4 regions of the Comamonas sp. 26 genome follow, and region 2 is predicted to be linked to each of the others. Evidence: predicted binding sites of a transcription regulator. Region 2 holds the regulator's gene; each other region holds the start of a gene.
The links. The regulator FNR, encoded in region 2, switches genes on or off when oxygen is low (the NO sensors DNR and NnrR bind a similar motif). The targets are predictions, from matches to a motif close to TTGATNNNNATCAA.
Positions count from the first base shown of each region.

Region 1 (4,207 bases), on a different contig from region 2:
CGCACTACATCTCCACCTTCTTCACCAACTTCGCCACGCATGACACCTATGCGCTGCTGATGGGCACCTACTCCGCCGTGCTGGGCTTCTTCCTGCCCTCGGGCGGTGGCAAGTGGATTGTGGAAGCGCCTTACGTCATGCAAGTGGCTAACGACCTGCAATATCACCTGGGCTGGGCCGTGCAGATCTATAACGCTGCCGAAGCGCTGCCCAACCTGATCAACCCCTTCTACATGTTGCCGCTGCTGGGCGTGCTGGGACTGAGGGCGCGCGATCTGATTGGCTTTAACTTTGTGCAATTGCTGGTTCACACCCCGCTGGTGCTGTTCCTGCTATGGTTCCTGGGTCAGACTCTGACCTATATCCCACCTGTAATGCCATGACCGACACTGCCGATTTGCCTTCTACCGAGATCAACCCCGACATCAGCTCGCGCACCCGCCGTGCGCTGGCCGATGCGCGCGAGCGCGGCGTCAAGCTGGGCACAGCGGGCGCGGCCAATATCCGGGCCACAGTAGAAAAGCGCAAATCGGCAGCCGATGCCTTTGCCAGGCAGCACGAAGCGCTGTTTGCGCAGCTGCAAGAAAAAGGCCTGACCCACCGCGCCATGGCTGCTGAACTCAATGCCCTGGGCATTACAGCCGCCAAAGGCGGCGAATGGACGCACGGCCAAGTGCAGCGCATTCTGAACCGCTATGCGGACTGGGCCAAGGCTGAATAAGTTCGCCCGAACCTGCAAAGCAAAAAGCCGTGCAGCATTGCTTGCACGGCTTTTCTTTTGATAGCTGCTTGCGCTTTTATCTATTGGGCTGGAGCCTGTTTTTATTCTGAAATGGGGGCTGGCAGCTGCGGCGCACGCCACTCCAGCAGCTCGGCCATACGCTGCACAATCCAGCTCGCCTCTGCGGAGCTGACCACAGAGCCATCAGCCGCCAGACCGGCATGCATGCCCAGCAGCACCTGCTCTTCAGACGAATTGCCCGAGTGGTAGAGCGTCTGCGCCTGCTCTGTCAGGTGGCAGGCCAGGTCTTCGCACAGTTCATAGCGTTGCACCACCTCGCCAATCGAGGTGGACAGCTTGCCGCTGCGGGTGCGAAACAGATCCGCAAAGCTGGGCGGCGGCTGAATCTGGCTGGTGTCGTCCATGCGAGTCTGCCTCTTTAGCTAGGCTCAAACAGGCGCTCAAAGCGCGCCAGATCGTCTGCCAGCTCGCAGGTAATGAGCTGGCCCGATTTTTTGTCCGCCTTGCGGTGCGCGGCGAACAAGGTCGCCTTGCCCTTGAAGTTGTAGTCGGGCAGGTGAATCAGCTCATAGGCATAGGGCACGAAGATCTGAAATTCAAAGATCATCCGGTGCTCGTTACGAGGCGACGGGTACAGCGTGTACTCCGGTAAATTGATGGTTTGCGCGGGCATGCCTCAATGCTAATGCGCCGCGCATGACCATGCTGGCCTGCGACAATGCAGGTATGACTGCTGCACGTGTATCCATCCAGACCCAAGACTTTGACCTGAGCGCCGAAATTGCCGCCCTGCGTGCGGGTGATGCGCGTGTAGGGGCCGTCTGCAGCTTCGTCGGCACGGTGCGCGATCGCAATGAAGGTGATTCTGTCTCCAGCATGGAGCTGGAGCATTACCCCGGCATGACCGAAAAAAGCATAGAAGCGATCATCGACAAGGCGGTAGAGCGCTTCGGCATCTTTGGCGCGTGTGTCATTCACCGCATCGGTCTGCTGCAGCCAATGGAGCAGATCGTGCTGGTGGCGGTGACCAGTGCCCACCGTGGCAAATCGTTCGAAGCCTGCGAATACATCATGGACTACCTCAAGTCCGAAGCCCCCTTCTGGAAAAAAGAGCAAACCGAGCAGGGGGCCCGCTGGGTGGATGCGCGTGTCAGCGATGAGCAGGCGCTGCAGCGCTGGGCCTACTGAGCGAGTGATCTTCCGAGAGGCGGTATCGCTCCGAGGCGGTCGCCTCCAGACGCTTGCTTGGAGACATGTATTTTCATTGATGGCATGGAATAAAAACTGCCTGAAACGTATATCTATGAATCTCTGGTGGCTATGCTTTTTGATGGTTTTGCGTTGATATTCCCCTGGTTGATGGTTGCCTGATCGGGTGTGCAGGTGTTTAATGGATTGTGGGTTTTATCCTACACAGTAGTCCGGCTGGGCACGCCATGCTCAGGCGTGGCCTGCGTGCGGATGCGCCGATTTGATCTTTCTCAAACAAGGCCACACTTGAAGCCGTTTGGCAGCTTTGTTGTTGGCCGTGGTCTTGAAAATACCCGCACGGCTATCAGATAAATTGCAATGACATTGATATGGAGCGAGAGCGACACACCATGCGAATTGACAAACTGACGACCAAATTCCAAGAAGCCTTGGCCGATGCGCAGTCTCTGGCGCTCGGTGCTGACCAATCCACCATCGACCCCTTGCACCTTCTGGTCGCCATGCTGCGCCAGGACGACGGCCCGCGCGCTCTTTTGCAGCGTGCCGGCGGCAATGTGCAGCAACTCAAAAACCTGGCCGAGGAGGCCATGGCCGACCTGCCGCGTGTGCAGCAGCAGGGCGATGTGCAAGTGGGCACGGAGCTGGCCCGATTGCTGCAGGCCGCAGAGAAGGAAGCACTCAATCGCGGTGACCAGTTCATCGCCAGCGAGCTGTTCTTGCTGGCGCTGGCTGACAGCAAAGGTTCGGCCACACGTGCCGGGGCCTTGCTCAAACAAAGCGGTGTGAGCAAATCCAGCCTGGAAGCCGCCATCAACGCCGTACGAGGAGGGCAGAACGTGGACAGTGCAGAATCCGAAGGCCAGCGCGAAGCGCTGAAGAAGTACACGATGGACCTGACCGAGCGTGCCCGCAGCGGCAAGCTTGATCCCGTGATTGGTCGCGACGACGAAATTCGCCGCGCCATTCAGGTGCTGCAGCGCCGCAGCAAGAACAACCCCGTGCTGATTGGCGAGCCCGGCGTGGGTAAGACCGCGATTGTCGAAGGCCTGGCCCAGCGCATTGTGGCTGGTGAAGTGCCAGAGAGCCTGCAGAACAAGCGCGTCCTGTCGCTCGATATGGCGGGCCTGCTGGCCGGAGCCAAGTACCGCGGTGACTTTGAAGAGCGCCTGAAATCCGTGCTCAAAGAGCTGGCTCAGGAAGAAGGCCGCGTCATCCTGTTCATTGACGAAATTCACACCATGGTCGGTGCCGGCAAGGCCGATGGTGCCATGGACGCAGGCAATATGCTCAAGCCCGCGCTGGCGCGTGGCGAGCTGCACTGCGTGGGCGCTACTACGCTTGACGAATACCGCAAGTACATCGAGAAAGATGCTGCGCTGGAGCGTCGCTTCCAGAAGGTGATTGTGGGCGAGCCATCGGTGGAAGACACCATCGCTATCTTGCGCGGTTTGCAGGTGAAGTATGAGGCGCACCACAACGTCGATATTACCGACCCTGCTATCGTTGCTGCAGCAGAGCTGAGCCACCGCTATATTACCGATCGCTTTCTGCCCGACAAGGCCATTGACTTGATCGACGAGGCGGCGGCCAAGATCAAGATCGAGATGGACTCCAAGCCCGAGGTGATGGACAAGCTTGAGCGCCGCATGATTCAGCTCAAGATCGAGCGCGAAGCCATGAAGCGCGAGAAGGACGAAGCCTCGCAAAAGCGTCTGTCGCTGATCGAGGAAGAACTCGAAAGCCTGGAGCGCGAATACGCCGATCTGGAAGAAATCTGGAAGGCTGAGAAAGCCAGCGCACAGGGTTCGGAGCAAATCCGCAAGGAGATTGACCAACTGCGCATTCAGATTGAAGAGTTCAAGCGTAAGGGTGACTTCAACAAGGTGGCCGAGCTGCAATACGGCAAGCTTCCTGCGCTCGAGAAGCAGTTGCACGAAGCCCAGGCCAAGGAACAAGGCCGAGATGGTGCGCCTGCCCACAAGCTGCTGCGCACCCAGGTCGGTGCTGAGGAAATTGCCGAGGTGGTCAGCCGTGCCACGGGTATCCCCGTTGCCAAGATGATGCAGGGCGAAAAAGACAAACTGCTGCAGATGGAAACCAAGCTGCACGAACGCGTCGTGGGCCAAGAAGAGGCTATTGCCGCAGTCTCCAACGCCATTCGCCGCTCGCGCTCGGGTCTGTCCGATCCGAATCGTCCTACAGGCTCTTTCCTGTTCCTGGGCCCTACGGGCGTGGGTAAGACCGAGCTGTGCA
Region 1 is NZ_PEFL01000002.1:178,772-182,978, reverse strand. It holds gene CLU84_RS15425 (short-chain fatty acid transporter) at 1-383, shown strand, start outside; gene CLU84_RS15420 (recombinase family protein) at 380-721, shown strand; gene CLU84_RS15415 (hypothetical protein) at 823-1,146, opposite strand; gene CLU84_RS15410 (hypothetical protein) at 1,161-1,415, opposite strand; gene moaE (molybdopterin synthase catalytic subunit MoaE) at 1,469-1,930, shown strand; gene clpB (ATP-dependent chaperone ClpB) at 2,344-4,207, shown strand, end outside.
Region 1: a site for FNR is predicted at 2,214-2,227, ahead of clpB (ATP-dependent chaperone ClpB). Genes of this name have one in related genera too.

Region 2 (4,207 bases):
GCGTGCAGGTCTGCCCTGTGGGGATCGACATCCGCAAAGGCTTGCAGTACGAGTGCATTGGCTGCGGTTTGTGCATTGATGCCTGTAACTCCGTCATGGACAAGATGGAGTACCCGCGCGGGCTGATTCGCCTGACCACGCAAAACGCCATTACCCGTGCGTGGAAACATGCCCAGGTGATTCGCCGCATCTTCCGCCCGCGTGTACTTATTTACACAGCGGTGCTGGTAGTGCTCAGCACGGCCATGATTGCCAGTCTGGTCATGCGAGAGCCGCTGAAGGTCGACGTGATTCGTGACCGTGCGGCGCTGTCGCGCATTGTGGCCGGCGGCAAGCTGGAGAACGTCTATCGCCTGCAGATCATGAACGCCACCGAGTCCGAGCAGCGCTACCGCATCAGCGCAACCGGGCTGGATCATCTGGAAGTGGCGTCTGAGCAGGAAGTCGTTGTCGGCCCGGCCGAAACACGCGGTATTGCGGTGCGTCTGCAGATTCCGTATGGCTCGGCAGCGCCTGGCTCGCACCCGGTTTACTTCAATCTGGATGCGGTGAAGGCTGGGTCTGGAAAGGTCTCTGAAAAGACCGTCTTCCTGGTGCCACGCTAAAGCGTGCGTGATCTCAGAAATGCATCTCTGAGATCACGCAAGGACATCGCCAATCGGCAACAATTTGCAGTGCGTGCCAGCCATGATCTGGCGTGCACTGCAGAATCACTGAATAAGAGGTTTCATCATGTCGGCAGCACAAGCCAAGGCCACGAAAGCGGTCAAGATTATTCACCCCGAGGATGGCAAACCCTGGTGGAAATTTGCCCATGTCTGGCTCGTGATTTCCGGCCCCTTAGTGGTGGTGATTGCGGGTGTGGTGACGGCTTATATTGCAATGAGCAGGCCTGATCCCGTGATCGACCCTGACTACTACCGCCATGGTCTGGAGATCAACCAGCGCCTGTCCGAGAACGAGAAAAGTCTGGCCCCGGCCGTCACCGGTCGCAACCATGCGGCAACGCCTGCCAAGGATCACCCGACCGACCGCTGAAGTCGTCGCAAGACTTCCATCTCAAGGCCGCTTTGCGGCCTTTGTTGTTGCTGCCTTGAAAATAGGAGCGTTTAGCGCTTGATCTACTTGGCTTATAGATATGAAAGATCTTGATATCAATTAGCAGAAGGCGCTAGATGCTCTTGAAATCATAGTGATTCAGGGTTTTCCGCCTTGGTGCATGCCCGTGAGGTGGTGTTTGAAGTCACAACACTTGTGCAAAATACGATCAAACCCACGATCCAAGGAGATTCGCGATGGAAGCTCGACGCTGGATATGGATTGTCTGGCCTGCCTTTCTGGCGGCAGCAATCATGGAGCTGGTGGTATTTGCCTTTGTGGACCCGCTGGATGTGCACTGGCTAGGCTCACCAATGGAATGGTCGCGCAGCGCCATCTATACCGTGGCCTTTTTTGCCTTCTGGGCGGTTTCTATCATCGGCGCCCTGATGACGGTCGCGCTGGGGCGCTCAGCCAGTGATTTGAACGGCGGTATTGTCTCTTCTCCGCAGCCTGATTAAGGCGCGCTGCAAAAACAAAAAGCCCGCTGATGCGGGCCTTGTTTCTGGAGTTAATGCTCAATCAGCTCTGCATTGCTGGCTATTGACGATGCGCTTGAGCGCCTCGGTATCCAGAATGCGCAGGTGGCGCTGCTTGACTTCCACAATGCCTTCTTCGGCAAACTTGGAGAAAGTGCGGCTCACGGTCTCAAGCTTGAGGCCCAGGTAGCTGCCAATTTCTTCGCGCGTCATACGCAGCACCAGCTCTGACTTGGAAAAACCACGGGCCGCCAGGCGCTGCACCAGGTTCAGCACAAAAGCGGCCAGACGCTCTTCAGCGCGCATGCTGCCCAGTAGCAGCATCACGCCATGCTCGCGCACGATTTCACGGCTCATGACCTTATGCACGTGGTTTTGCAGGGCCGTGACTTCGCGCGAGAGCTGCTCAAGCTTGTCAAACGGCATGACGCAGACTTCGGCATCTTCCAGCGCCACAGCATCGCAGGTGTGGTGGTCGTTGACGATGCCATCCAGTCCAATGATTTCGCCCGCCATCTGAAAGCCCGTAACCTGATCGCGACCGTCTTCGGTGGCGACGCTGGTCTTGAAGAAGCCTGTGCGAATCGCGTACAGCGAGGTGAAGTCTTCACCGTTGCGAAACAGCAGCCCGCCACGCTTGATCTTGCGGCGTGTGGCCACAATTTCGTCAATGCGCTCCATTTGTTCATCGTCCAGGCCCATGGGCATGCACAGTTCACGCAGATTGCAGTTGGAGCAGGATGCTTTGATGGTCTGAAGATTCATGGGCTTTTAGCAACGGCACAGACAGACTTCAATAAGAGAGTCGTGCCGGTCATTGACCTCGTGTTTGGTAATGAGATGGATCAAATTGTCGCAGCACTTGCCTTGCTGTCTCTTGATTTTCATCAAGGACAGGGTGAATGGCTTGAGGCACATTGCTCATATTCATTCAAAAATATGCGCCTCTGCTTCTTTATAGTGATGTTTTCAGGGCTAGATGCCTTTGTTAATAAATACTTTTGAGAGGTGCGGGCGCACACTGACGAGTAGTTATGACCGCTGTCACGCCCGAGTTGCTGAGCCGCTTTGATATTCCTGGGCCTCGCTACACATCGTTCCCAACAGCCGACCGATTTGTTGAGGCTTTCGGCGCAGAAGACTACATCCTGGCGCTGGAGCAACGCAAAGCGCACACAGGTGCGCGCGCCTTGCCTTTGTCTGTCTATGTGCATGTGCCATTTTGTGAGTCGCTTTGCTATTACTGCGCCTGCAACAAAATCGTCACCAAGCACCACGAAAAGGCCGCCGAATACTTGGACTACCTGGCGCGTGAACTGACCATGCACACGGCGCATTGCGGCAAGGGTCAGGTTGTGAGTCAGCTGCATCTGGGCGGCGGCACGCCCACGTTCTTCAGCGATGCCGAGTTGCAGCAACTGATGGCGCTGATGCGTGAGCATTTCAAGCTCGATGCGGTGGGCGAGTACTCGATTGAGGTCGACCCACGAACCGTCAGCAATGAGCGCCTGAAAGTGCTCAAGGATATGGGCTTTAACCGCATGAGCTTTGGCGTGCAGGACTTTGACTCTGCCGTACAAAAAGCCGTGCACCGAGAGCAGCCTGCCGAGCAGGTCTTTGCCTTGGTGGCCGAAGCACGTCGGCTGGGCTTTGTCTCCATCAATGTAGACCTGATCTACGGCCTGCCTAAACAGACGCCGGAGTCGTTTGCGCGCACGCTGGCTCAGGTCAATGAGCTGAGGCCTGATCGCATTGCGCTATATGCCTACGCCCACCTGCCAGAGCGCTTCAAGCCGCAGCGCCGCATCGAATCGGCGGACCTGCCCATGGGGCAGGATAAGCTGAACATGCTCTCGGGCGCGATTGATGCTTTTATGGGCGGCGGCTATGTTTATGTGGGCATGGATCACTTTGCGCTGCCCACCGATTCACTGGCTATTGCAAAACGTCAGGGCCGCTTGCATCGCAACTTTCAGGGCTATAGCACGCAGCCAGACTGCGATCTGATTGCACTGGGTGTCTCGGCTATCGGCAAGGTAGGCGCGACTTATAGCCAGAACGTCAAGACGCTGGAAGAGTATTACGACGCGATTGATGCTGGTGTGCTGCCTGTGCAGCGTGGGCTGGCGCTGTCGCGTGACGACCTGGTGCGCCGCGCCGTCATCATGTCCATCATGTGCCAGGGGGCGGTACTGTTTGAGCCCATGGAGCAGGCCTGGTTGATCAACTTTCGCGAGTATTTTGGAAGCGAGCTGGCTGAGCTCAAGGAGATGCAGGTCAATGGGCTGATTGAGTTGTCTGACGAAGGTTTCAAGGTCACGGGGCTGGGTTGGTTTTTTGTGCGCGGAGTAGCCATGCTGTTTGACCGCTATTTGCAAGCTGACAGGACCCGTGCACGGTTTTCACGCATCATCTAGCGCATGCTGTTTTCGCTGGTCTGGACTGCTTTGATCATGGGGCTCGTAGGTGGGCCCCATTGTCTTGTTATGTGTGCTGCACCTTGCAGCGTGGTGACGGGTGCTCGCCCTTCTGGTGCCGCAAATGCCGAGCAAGTCATTTCGGTGCACGGTTTGCAAAAGTGGCAATGGCTGCGCACCGGCATGTTCCATCTGGGACGCATTGCGGGCTAC
Region 2 is NZ_PEFL01000001.1:1,537,864-1,542,070, forward strand. It holds gene ccoG (cytochrome c oxidase accessory protein CcoG) at 1-605, shown strand, start outside; gene CLU84_RS07055 (FixH family protein) at 733-1,038, shown strand; gene CLU84_RS07060 (hypothetical protein) at 1,296-1,559, shown strand; gene fnr (fumarate/nitrate reduction transcriptional regulator Fnr) at 1,617-2,342, opposite strand; gene CLU84_RS21800 (hypothetical protein) at 2,385-2,582, shown strand; gene hemN (oxygen-independent coproporphyrinogen III oxidase) at 2,612-3,994, shown strand; gene CLU84_RS07075 (sulfite exporter TauE/SafE family protein) at 3,998-4,207, shown strand, end outside.

Region 3 (4,207 bases), on a different contig from region 2:
ATTGTCAACGCGCGTGGCCGTGCTGGCCGAGAAGAAGGTGCTGGTGACCGGCGCACCACGCGATGTGGCTGAGGTCAAGCACCCGTTTATCGAACACTTCTTCCAGGGAGAACGTGGCCGCCGTGCCATGGCCCCGGTGCAAGGCGGCCCTGCCGCAGAGGAACGCTGATGGAAAACAAGTCCCACGCCATGGCTGCCGGCATCTTTGTGCTGGTGGTTGCAGCCCTGCTGGCAGGGCTGGCCGTCTGGCTCACGCGCGATAACCGCGAGTACCAGCTCTATGAAATGTCCACCAAGGACGGCGTCAGCGGCCTGCAGCCGCAGGCCACGGTGCGCTACAAGGGCGTGCCTGTGGGCAAGGTAGTACGCATTAGCTTTGACCCGCAGATTCCCGGAAATGTACTGATTCGCGTGGCGGTGGGCGAGGACACGCCCGTAACCCCCGCCACCTATGCCCAGCTGGGCTACCAGGGCGTAACGGGCCTGGCCCACATTCAGCTCGATGATGATGCCAAAGCGCCGGAGGAGATCAAGCCCGGCCCCAGCGGCTTGCCGCGCCTGCGCATGAAGTCTTCGCCGTTGAACATGCTGGCCGACCAAGGCCCGGTGCTGCTGGAGCGGGTTGATGAAATTTCACGCCGCTTCAACGCCATGCTGGGCGAAGACAACCAGAAGCACATGAGCGAGGCGCTGCAGAACATTGCCGCCGCTGCGGGCAGCGTCAATCAATTGGCTGGCACTATGAACAAGGCCGCTGCTGGCTTTCCGCAAATTACCGCGGATGCACATCAGACCCTGGAGTCGCTGACCAAGGCTGGTAACGCCGCCACCGGCGTAGCCAATGGCCTGCAGGAAACGGTGCGTAAGATCAACGCCCCCGATGGCCCGCTCAAACAAATTGCCGACGGCACGCAGGCGCTGGCTCAGGCTGCAGACTCCATGGGCCGCAACACGCTGCCACGCGTGAACCGCGCCGCCGATGATTTCTCGCGCGCTTCGCGCAGCCTGAGCAATATGGCCAGCCGCATCGGCGACAACCCGCAGTCTGTCATCTATGGTGCTGGCGTGGGTCAGCCCGGCCCGGGTGAGACTGGTTTTGTGGCTCCGGCAGCCGCGCATTGATCTGACGAAACCGTCACAGGAACCGATATGGCAAAACCTCTCCATTTTTCGTCTGCTCTGCTGCGCGCTGCCACTCTGTCTGCTGCGGCGCTGGTGCTGGCTGCCTGCTCGGCGCTGCCCACGGCACCCACCCAGCCTGTGCGCTATGACCTGGGGCTGACCGACACTGCAGTGCCGCAGGCCAACGCCGCTGCGCCCAGCGTGGCCCCACCTCCGCTGGTGCTGGCGGAAGTGCAGACGCCTGCAGGTGCTGACAACTCCACGGCCATGCTTTACCGGCTGGCCTATGCAGACCAGCAGGAGCAACGCGCCTATCAAGGTGCTCGCTGGAGCCTGCCGCCTGCGCAGATGCTGGAGCAGCGTTTGCGCACCCGCCTGGCGCTGGAGCGCCCGGTGCTGACGGAAAAAGACAATCTCAGCGCCAACCCCAATGACCAGCGCCCGCTGGGTCTGCTGCGCCTTGAAGTGGTGGAGTTCAGCCAAGTGTTTGACAGTGCCCAGAGCAGTCAGGCCGTGGTGCGCATCCGCGCCAGTCTGATTGCCCAAGACCGTCGCGGCGGCAATGTGCTGCTGGGCCAGCAATTGTTCAGCGCCCAGACCCCGGCTGTGACTGGTGATGCCGCCGGTGGCGCACGGGCAATGGCTGCCAGCGTCAACAACTTGGCCAATCAGCTCAGCAGCTGGTTGCAGAAATACGGCCGATAAGTTTTCTGTGCTCTCACATCACAAAGCCCTGCCATGCAGGGCTTTGTTGATTCTGGGCAAGCTTCTGGCGTAGGTGGGCGAGGCTTTTCTGATGTGCGTCAATGGCCGGGAGCTGCCTTCTTTTTAAGCTGCAGAGTCCTCAAATCCGACCACCACGCACAAGGAACTGCCATGGCCAGCCTCGAATGGAATGCCGCTCTCATCCTCGATTTTCCCGTCATGGACGAGGTGCATGAAGAGTTTGTCACCCTGCTGGCGCAGGTCGAAGCGGCTGGTGACGAGCAGCTGTGCGCGTTGTGGGATGCGCTGATTGCCCACACCCAGCACCACTTCGACCAAGAAGACCGCTGGATGCAGGCCACGGGCTTTGCCACAAGCAACTGCCACAGCCAACAGCACAAGGTGGTGCTGGCTGTGATGCGCGAAGGTGCAGTCAAAGGCGAGCAGGGCGACCTGGGCTCGATTCGCCACATGGCGGGCGAGTTGGGCCCCTGGTTCAGCCACCACGCACAAAACATGGATGCCGCGCTGGCCCTGCATATGCGCAGCGCAGGCTTTGATCCGATTACGGGAGCTGTGCTGACCCCTGAGGCTTTGCCTCAGGAGCCCATTACGGGTTGCGGCGGTGCTTGCGGCAGCAGCGAAAAGATGCAAGGGCAGATTACTGCCTGAATGATGCTCAAGCGCCCTTGGGTAAAGCGCTTTAAGCTATGAAATTAATTATCATGGGTAAATCGCGGGGGAGGCCAGGATAGGGAAGATCTTGACCAATCCGCCCGCCATCACTTCAATGGCCAGCGCCGCCAGAATCAGCCCCATGAGCCGGGTCATCACATTGATGCCGGTTTTTCCCAGCACACGGGCAATCGGGTTGGCCAGCGAAAAGCACAGCATGATGGCCGCCGCCACCACCACGCCATAGCCCACCAGTGCCACATGCTGCCAGACGGTGCGCGCCTGATCGGCATAGATCACCACGGTGGACATGGCTGCAGGCCCCGTCAGCAGCGGAATGGTCAGCGGCACCACAGCAATGCTGTTGCCCTCGGCGGCTTTTTCCGCACCGGCTTCCAGTGTGCCGTTATTGGGCCGGTCTTCTGCTGGCCGCGAGTTCAGCATGTTCATGGCGCTGAGCAGTAGCAGCAGGCCGCCACCGACCTGAAAGCTTTGCAGCGAGATATTGAAGAACTGCAAAATCTGCAGGCCCAGCAGGGCACACACTGCAATCACGCAGAACGCCGCAAATGCTGCGGTGCGAATGGTCTGCCAGCGCTGCTCTGCGCTGAAGCCTGCCGTGTAGTGGATGAAAAACGGAATGATGGCCAGCGGGTTGATGATGGCAACCAGTGTGATGAGCGGCTTCAGGTCCATGGCGAGGGGCTTCCGGTGGCTTGATCGATTTGTCAGTGCATCAGTGCAGGCAAGCAGGGCTTGAGGCGCTGCCCGGCTATGGGCAGGGAGCCGTCCATCGCAGCGCAGAAATTTTTCTGAACCATCCGCGGGTGGACAATGGACCGCAGTATGTCTGTGGAGGGTGAACCGCCGGGCAAGCGAAAAATGCGAGTTCAGCGGGTTAACTCAGGCATTACAGCATTCATTAGGCAAAGATAATGAAATCCGTTGTCGATGCTTTTCGGGCTTACGATGAGTGCAACAAATATAGGAGCATATATGGGTAGCTTTGTTGAACTGACCGCCGTAGATGGTGTCAAGACTTCTGCCTATGTGGCCATGCCTGAGGGCAAGCCGCGCGGTGCCGTTGTGGTGCTGCAGGAGATTTTTGGCGTGAACTCGCATATCCGCTCCGTGGCCGATCGCTATGCCGCTCAGGGCTATGTGGCCGTGGCTCCGGCCATGTTTGCGCGCGTCAAAGCCAATGTAGAGCTGGGCTATACCGAAGAAGACATGAAGACGGGCTTCGCCCTCAAGGGTGCTGTGGAGGCCCTGCCAGAACCCGGCGCGCTGCGTGATGTAGAAGCGGCCGTTGCCCATGCGGCCACGCTGGTGCCTGGCGGTAAGGTCGGCGTGGTGGGTTTTTGCTGGGGCGGTTTGATGACCTGGCGCGCAGCTTGCACGCTACCCAGCGTTTCTGCGGCAGTCTGTTACTACGGCGGCGGCATGACGGGTGAGCAAGAAGCCAGCCGTCAGGCGCTGTGCCCGGTGCTGGCTCACTTTGGTAGCAAAGATCACTACATCTCGCTGGAGTCTGTAGAGGCCTTCAAGCTGGCCCAGCCCAAGGTGCAGGTCTATGTCTACGAGGCCGACCACGGCTTTAACTGCGGCCAGCGCGGCTCTTACAGCGCAGCCGCCGCAGCGCAGGCCATGGAGCGCACTCTGGCCTTCTTCGGCGAACATCTGGCTTGATGTGAAGAGTCGCTAA
Region 3 is NZ_PEFL01000003.1:551,146-555,352, forward strand. It holds gene CLU84_RS20655 (ABC transporter ATP-binding protein) at 1-169, shown strand, start outside; gene CLU84_RS20660 (MlaD family protein) at 169-1,122, shown strand; gene CLU84_RS20665 (ABC-type transport auxiliary lipoprotein family protein) at 1,150-1,827, shown strand; gene CLU84_RS20670 (hemerythrin domain-containing protein) at 1,999-2,499, shown strand; gene CLU84_RS20675 (MarC family protein) at 2,551-3,198, opposite strand; gene CLU84_RS20680 (dienelactone hydrolase family protein) at 3,499-4,191, shown strand.
Region 3: a site for FNR is predicted at 1,916-1,929, ahead of CLU84_RS20670 (hemerythrin domain-containing protein). Genes of this name have one in related genera too.

Region 4 (4,207 bases), 230 kb from region 2:
GCCAACGCGCCGCCTTTGTGAGCTTTGCTTTTAACGTGGGCGAGGGTGCGTTTTGCGGCAGCACCCTGGTGCGCAAGGCCAATGCGGGCGACATCGATGGCGCGTGTGCCGAGCTATCGCGCTGGACCTATGCCGGTGGCAAGCAGTTGCCCGGCCTCATCAAACGTCGCGCGGCAGAGCGCCAATTGTGTGAGGCGGGGCTGGCATGACAGGCGCATCCCGTCTCTGGCCGTGGCTGGCCTTGGCCCTTGCGGGGCTGCTGGCCCTGCAGTCGCTCAGGCTGGCCAACGCTCAGCTGGAGCTGGCCAAGGTTGAGGTTTCTCAATCAAAACAGGCTCAATCCCAAGCACAACAAGCGCTAGCAGCTACAGAAAAGAAAGCGTCTGCCGTGCTTGGGCATGGCGCGGCCCAACAGGACAACACCCATGACTACACACAAAAACTGGCAGTGCTGGAAACTGCTCGCGCTGCTGACGCTTCCCGCATTGCAGGCCTGCAGCACGACATCCGCAGTGCCGCTACTCGCAACGCCCAGCTTGCCGGTGACGCCGCTGCCTGCAGAAGTCTCGCAGATCAACACCAGCGACTCGCAGCCCTTGCTGGCGAAGGCGCGGGCGTGGTTGGCCAGCTTGTCGGATTGGTCGAGCGCAGAGACGCCCAGGTTAACGCCCTGATGGGGCAGGTGCAGGTGGACAGGCAGTTGCTGGCCAGCCATTGAGCTCACCCAGAAAAGGCGAAAGCCCCAAGCGTTACGACCGCCTGAGGCTTTCTTTCCCAACCCTTGCAAGACCAAGAATCAGAGCGTTGATGATGTTTTTCAAAGTGACCGTCACCGCACCTTTGGACGCAGCCGCGGCCGACCGCTTTGCCCGCCGTATTGCTGTGGCCTACGTGCAGGTCGCACTGGGCATCACTTCCGCAGGGCTGGCGGGCCTGCTGCTGGCTATCCGCTGGTGGTGAAGCGCCGCCCTACACCACAGGCCGGTGCACCAGCACCGGAATGCTGCTGTTCACCAGCACGCGCTGTGTTTCGCTGCCCAGCAGAATCCCGGCAATGCCCTTGCGTCCGTGCGAAGCCATGCAGATCAGGTCGCAATTGCTGTCCTTGGCTTGCTGGATGATGGCCTGGTGCACCGAGAAGTTCATGGTCCTTGCCGTCTTGCACTCCACGCCCTCGGCCTTGGCCATGTCCTGCACCGCCTGCAGCACCTTGTCGGCCGTTTTTTCGGCGTCTTTGCGTAGCTCGCTGGGGTTGTAAGTCACCATCCCCTCGCTGGCATACATCAAGGCGGAATAATCCGGCATCACATACAGCACCGTCACTTCGGCGCCTTGCTCCTTGGCCAGTTGCAGGCCCGCGTGCAGCGCGGCCTCAGAGAGTTTCGAGCCGTCTGTAGGAATCAAAATGTGCTTGAACATATTCAGCCTCCTTGCGCGCCAGCGCCTGTGGTTGTCAATGAATCAGAACCATTGCCGCCTCATACTCACACTCCGCTGCGGCGAATGCAACACCCCGAAACCCGCCTTACACCACCGGGCGGTGCACCAGCACCGGAATGCGGCTGTTGACCAGCACGCGCTGGGTTTCGCTGCCCAGCAAAATGCCGGCAATGCCCTTGCGGCCGTGCGATGCCATGCAGATCAGGTCGCAGTTGCTGTCCTGCGCGGTCTTGATGATGGCCTGGTTGACGGAGAAATCCGTCGCCCGCACCGTCTTGCAAATCACGCCTTCGGCTGCGGCAATATCGGTCGCGACCTTGAGTACCTTGTCGGCTTCCTTCTCGGCGCTTTTGGTCATTTCTGTTGCGTTGTAGGCCATCAGGGCCTCAGAGCCGTAGATCATGGTGGCGTAATCCGGCATCACATACAGCGCCGTCACTTGTGCACCTTGTTCCTTGGCCAGTTGCAGGCCTGCGCGCAGTGCAGCCTCCGAGAGCTTCGAGCCATCCGTAGGAATCAAAATGTGCTTGAACATATACAGCCTCCTTGCGCGTCTGCGCGTGTGTGTAGTTGCCAGTCAATCCGAACGATTGCCTCACCCATACTCACACCCCGGGGCGGCTAATGCAACACCCCGAAGTAAGTATTCAGGCGGTTTCTTGATGGAAATCAAAATCTTGAAGTTCAAGAAAAAATGGCCTCAAGCCCATACCCATCAAGCGCTTGTAGCTATCAAAACATGCGCTGAACGCCATGCGCCACCTGCTGTCAGCCGCTGACGGGGTCTGCGCGGTGCACCAGCACCGGGATGCTGCTGTTGGTCAGCACCTTCTGGGTTTCGCTGCCCAGCAAAATGCCGCTGAGCCCCTTGCGACCGTGCGAAGCCATGCAGATCAGATCGCACCCGCCTTCCTGCGCCTGCAGGATGATGGCCTCGGCCACCGAAGGACTAGTGGTGCGCACGCTCTGAATCGCCAGCCCGCGCGCGCCAGCCAGCTCCTCGGCAAATTTCAGCACGGCATCTGCTTCGGCGTTGGCATTTTTCGTCAGCTCGGTCGTGTCATAAGCGGTCATCGAGCGCGACCCATAGATCAACGCACGGTAATCCGGCATCACATACAGCACCGTCAACTTGGCGGCCTTCTCGCCGGCCAGCTCAATCCCCGCGCGTACGGCCGCTTCGGACAACTTGGAGCCATCTGTCGGAATCAAAATGTGTTTGAACAACGGTCTCTCTCCCTGCGCGGTCGCGCATCTGTTGTGGCAAAAGCCCCAGCCCCCTCTGACTGGCGGCGGAACTGCCCATCATGGCAGCGAATCGCGATTGGCATAAAGACGCAAATTCTGCGTATGCAGCCAAAACAGCTGTCAGCCCTTGACCATCAAGCGCTGACAGCTATCAAAAGCAGACTACCGGAACAGCATGCGCAGAGTGCCTTCATCGGGTGCAGGGGGCTGCTTGGCTGAAAGGGATGGGGCAGAAGCAGGGCGCTTGCCGGGGGGATTACTGGGGTACAGCGGCAGCGTCACCTGCTTTTCGCGGTGCTGGGCGCGCTGGGTCAGCCGCTGGGTGCAGGCCGTTGCCAGCGTGGCCAGCTGGGCATCGGTCGCGCCGATGATCTCGCCGTCGGCAATGCGCTGCGGCAGGCTGTTGAAGGAGACCACCATCTGATCCGTCGCAATCGGCTGGGCATGGGGCAGGGTGGGGCGGCCCTGGCTGTCGTAGTTCAGGTTCAGCAAATAGCGGCTGTGCTGCCACTCTTCCGCATCACCTTGCATCATCGCGTTGAATACCGTGCGCTGCACCAGGGCGGACGCCTCGCATGCAGTGGCGAAAGCAAGCTCCATGCGCTTCGGATCCGAAAGCTCAAGCGTTGAAGTCGTTTCCACAACTTGGCCTTCATAACCCATAGGCAGTTTGCTGATCAGATAGCTGCGCGCTTCCTCGTAGCGGCTGGCTGGTAGCTCCTCGTACTTGTTGACTCGAAATTTCTTTTGAAAGCGTGCCCAGGTCTCGCCATGCTTCTGAATACCGGCATCGACAATAGCCTGAACAATCTCGCGCAGGTCTTGCTTTTGAGTCGGGTTTAGACGGGTGTAGTCGATTGCAGGTGCTGCGGGCTGCACAGCATCTAGGAACACGCGAATGACTTTGAGCTGGAATGCTGCGCTGATCCACGCTGCGTAGGCGATGACCAGTTCCTTGCAGGCATAGGTGCCTCCGTTGCGGCCTTCCTTGGTTTTGAAACTCTGCAAATCTGTAGAGTTTCCGATTTCATGAATGAGCGCTTGCGTTTGCTCCAGACGCATGAATAACGCGGGTTGATGCTTGGCTTCTCCGCCTGCGGCTTTGTGCAAGTCGTTGAGAGAGTACAGGTCATCGGCAAGTCGAACCTTGGTGCCTGCAACGGACAGTGCTGTAGAATTTGACAAGATTGTTCCTTTGTTGATGCTTTGGGACACTTCACTCGAAGCCCTGCCGGTTGCCGCCGTCGGGGCTTCACCTTTTTCAGGCCTGCTTTTCATGATTGGCCTCTTCGGCTTTGCGACTTGCCTCTAGCCGTGACGCGATCTCGCTGTTCAAGGATCGGAAATTGTCAACAGCCTTGTGCTTGAGCCACTGCTTAAGCTCCTCGGGAAGGCGTACCGGAGTCGGAGCAATTGCTTTGTGTTCTTTCATGGGATTTCCTTTGGTTGAGGTGGACTCCATTTGACTCCATGGGGTTGATGGAGTCAATAGGACTCGTTGAGATGAGTCACTTTGCTG
Region 4 is NZ_PEFL01000001.1:1,770,088-1,774,294, forward strand. It holds gene CLU84_RS08175 (lysozyme) at 1-209, shown strand, start outside; gene CLU84_RS08180 (hypothetical protein) at 206-718, shown strand; gene CLU84_RS22015 (hypothetical protein) at 808-960, shown strand; gene CLU84_RS08185 (universal stress protein) at 970-1,419, opposite strand; gene CLU84_RS08190 (universal stress protein) at 1,526-1,975, opposite strand; gene CLU84_RS08195 (universal stress protein) at 2,209-2,667, opposite strand; gene CLU84_RS22160 (KilA-N domain-containing protein) at 2,851-3,873, opposite strand; gene CLU84_RS08210 (Arc family DNA-binding protein) at 3,950-4,120, opposite strand.
Region 4: a site for FNR is predicted at 2,100-2,113, ahead of CLU84_RS08190 (universal stress protein). Genes of this name have one in related genera too.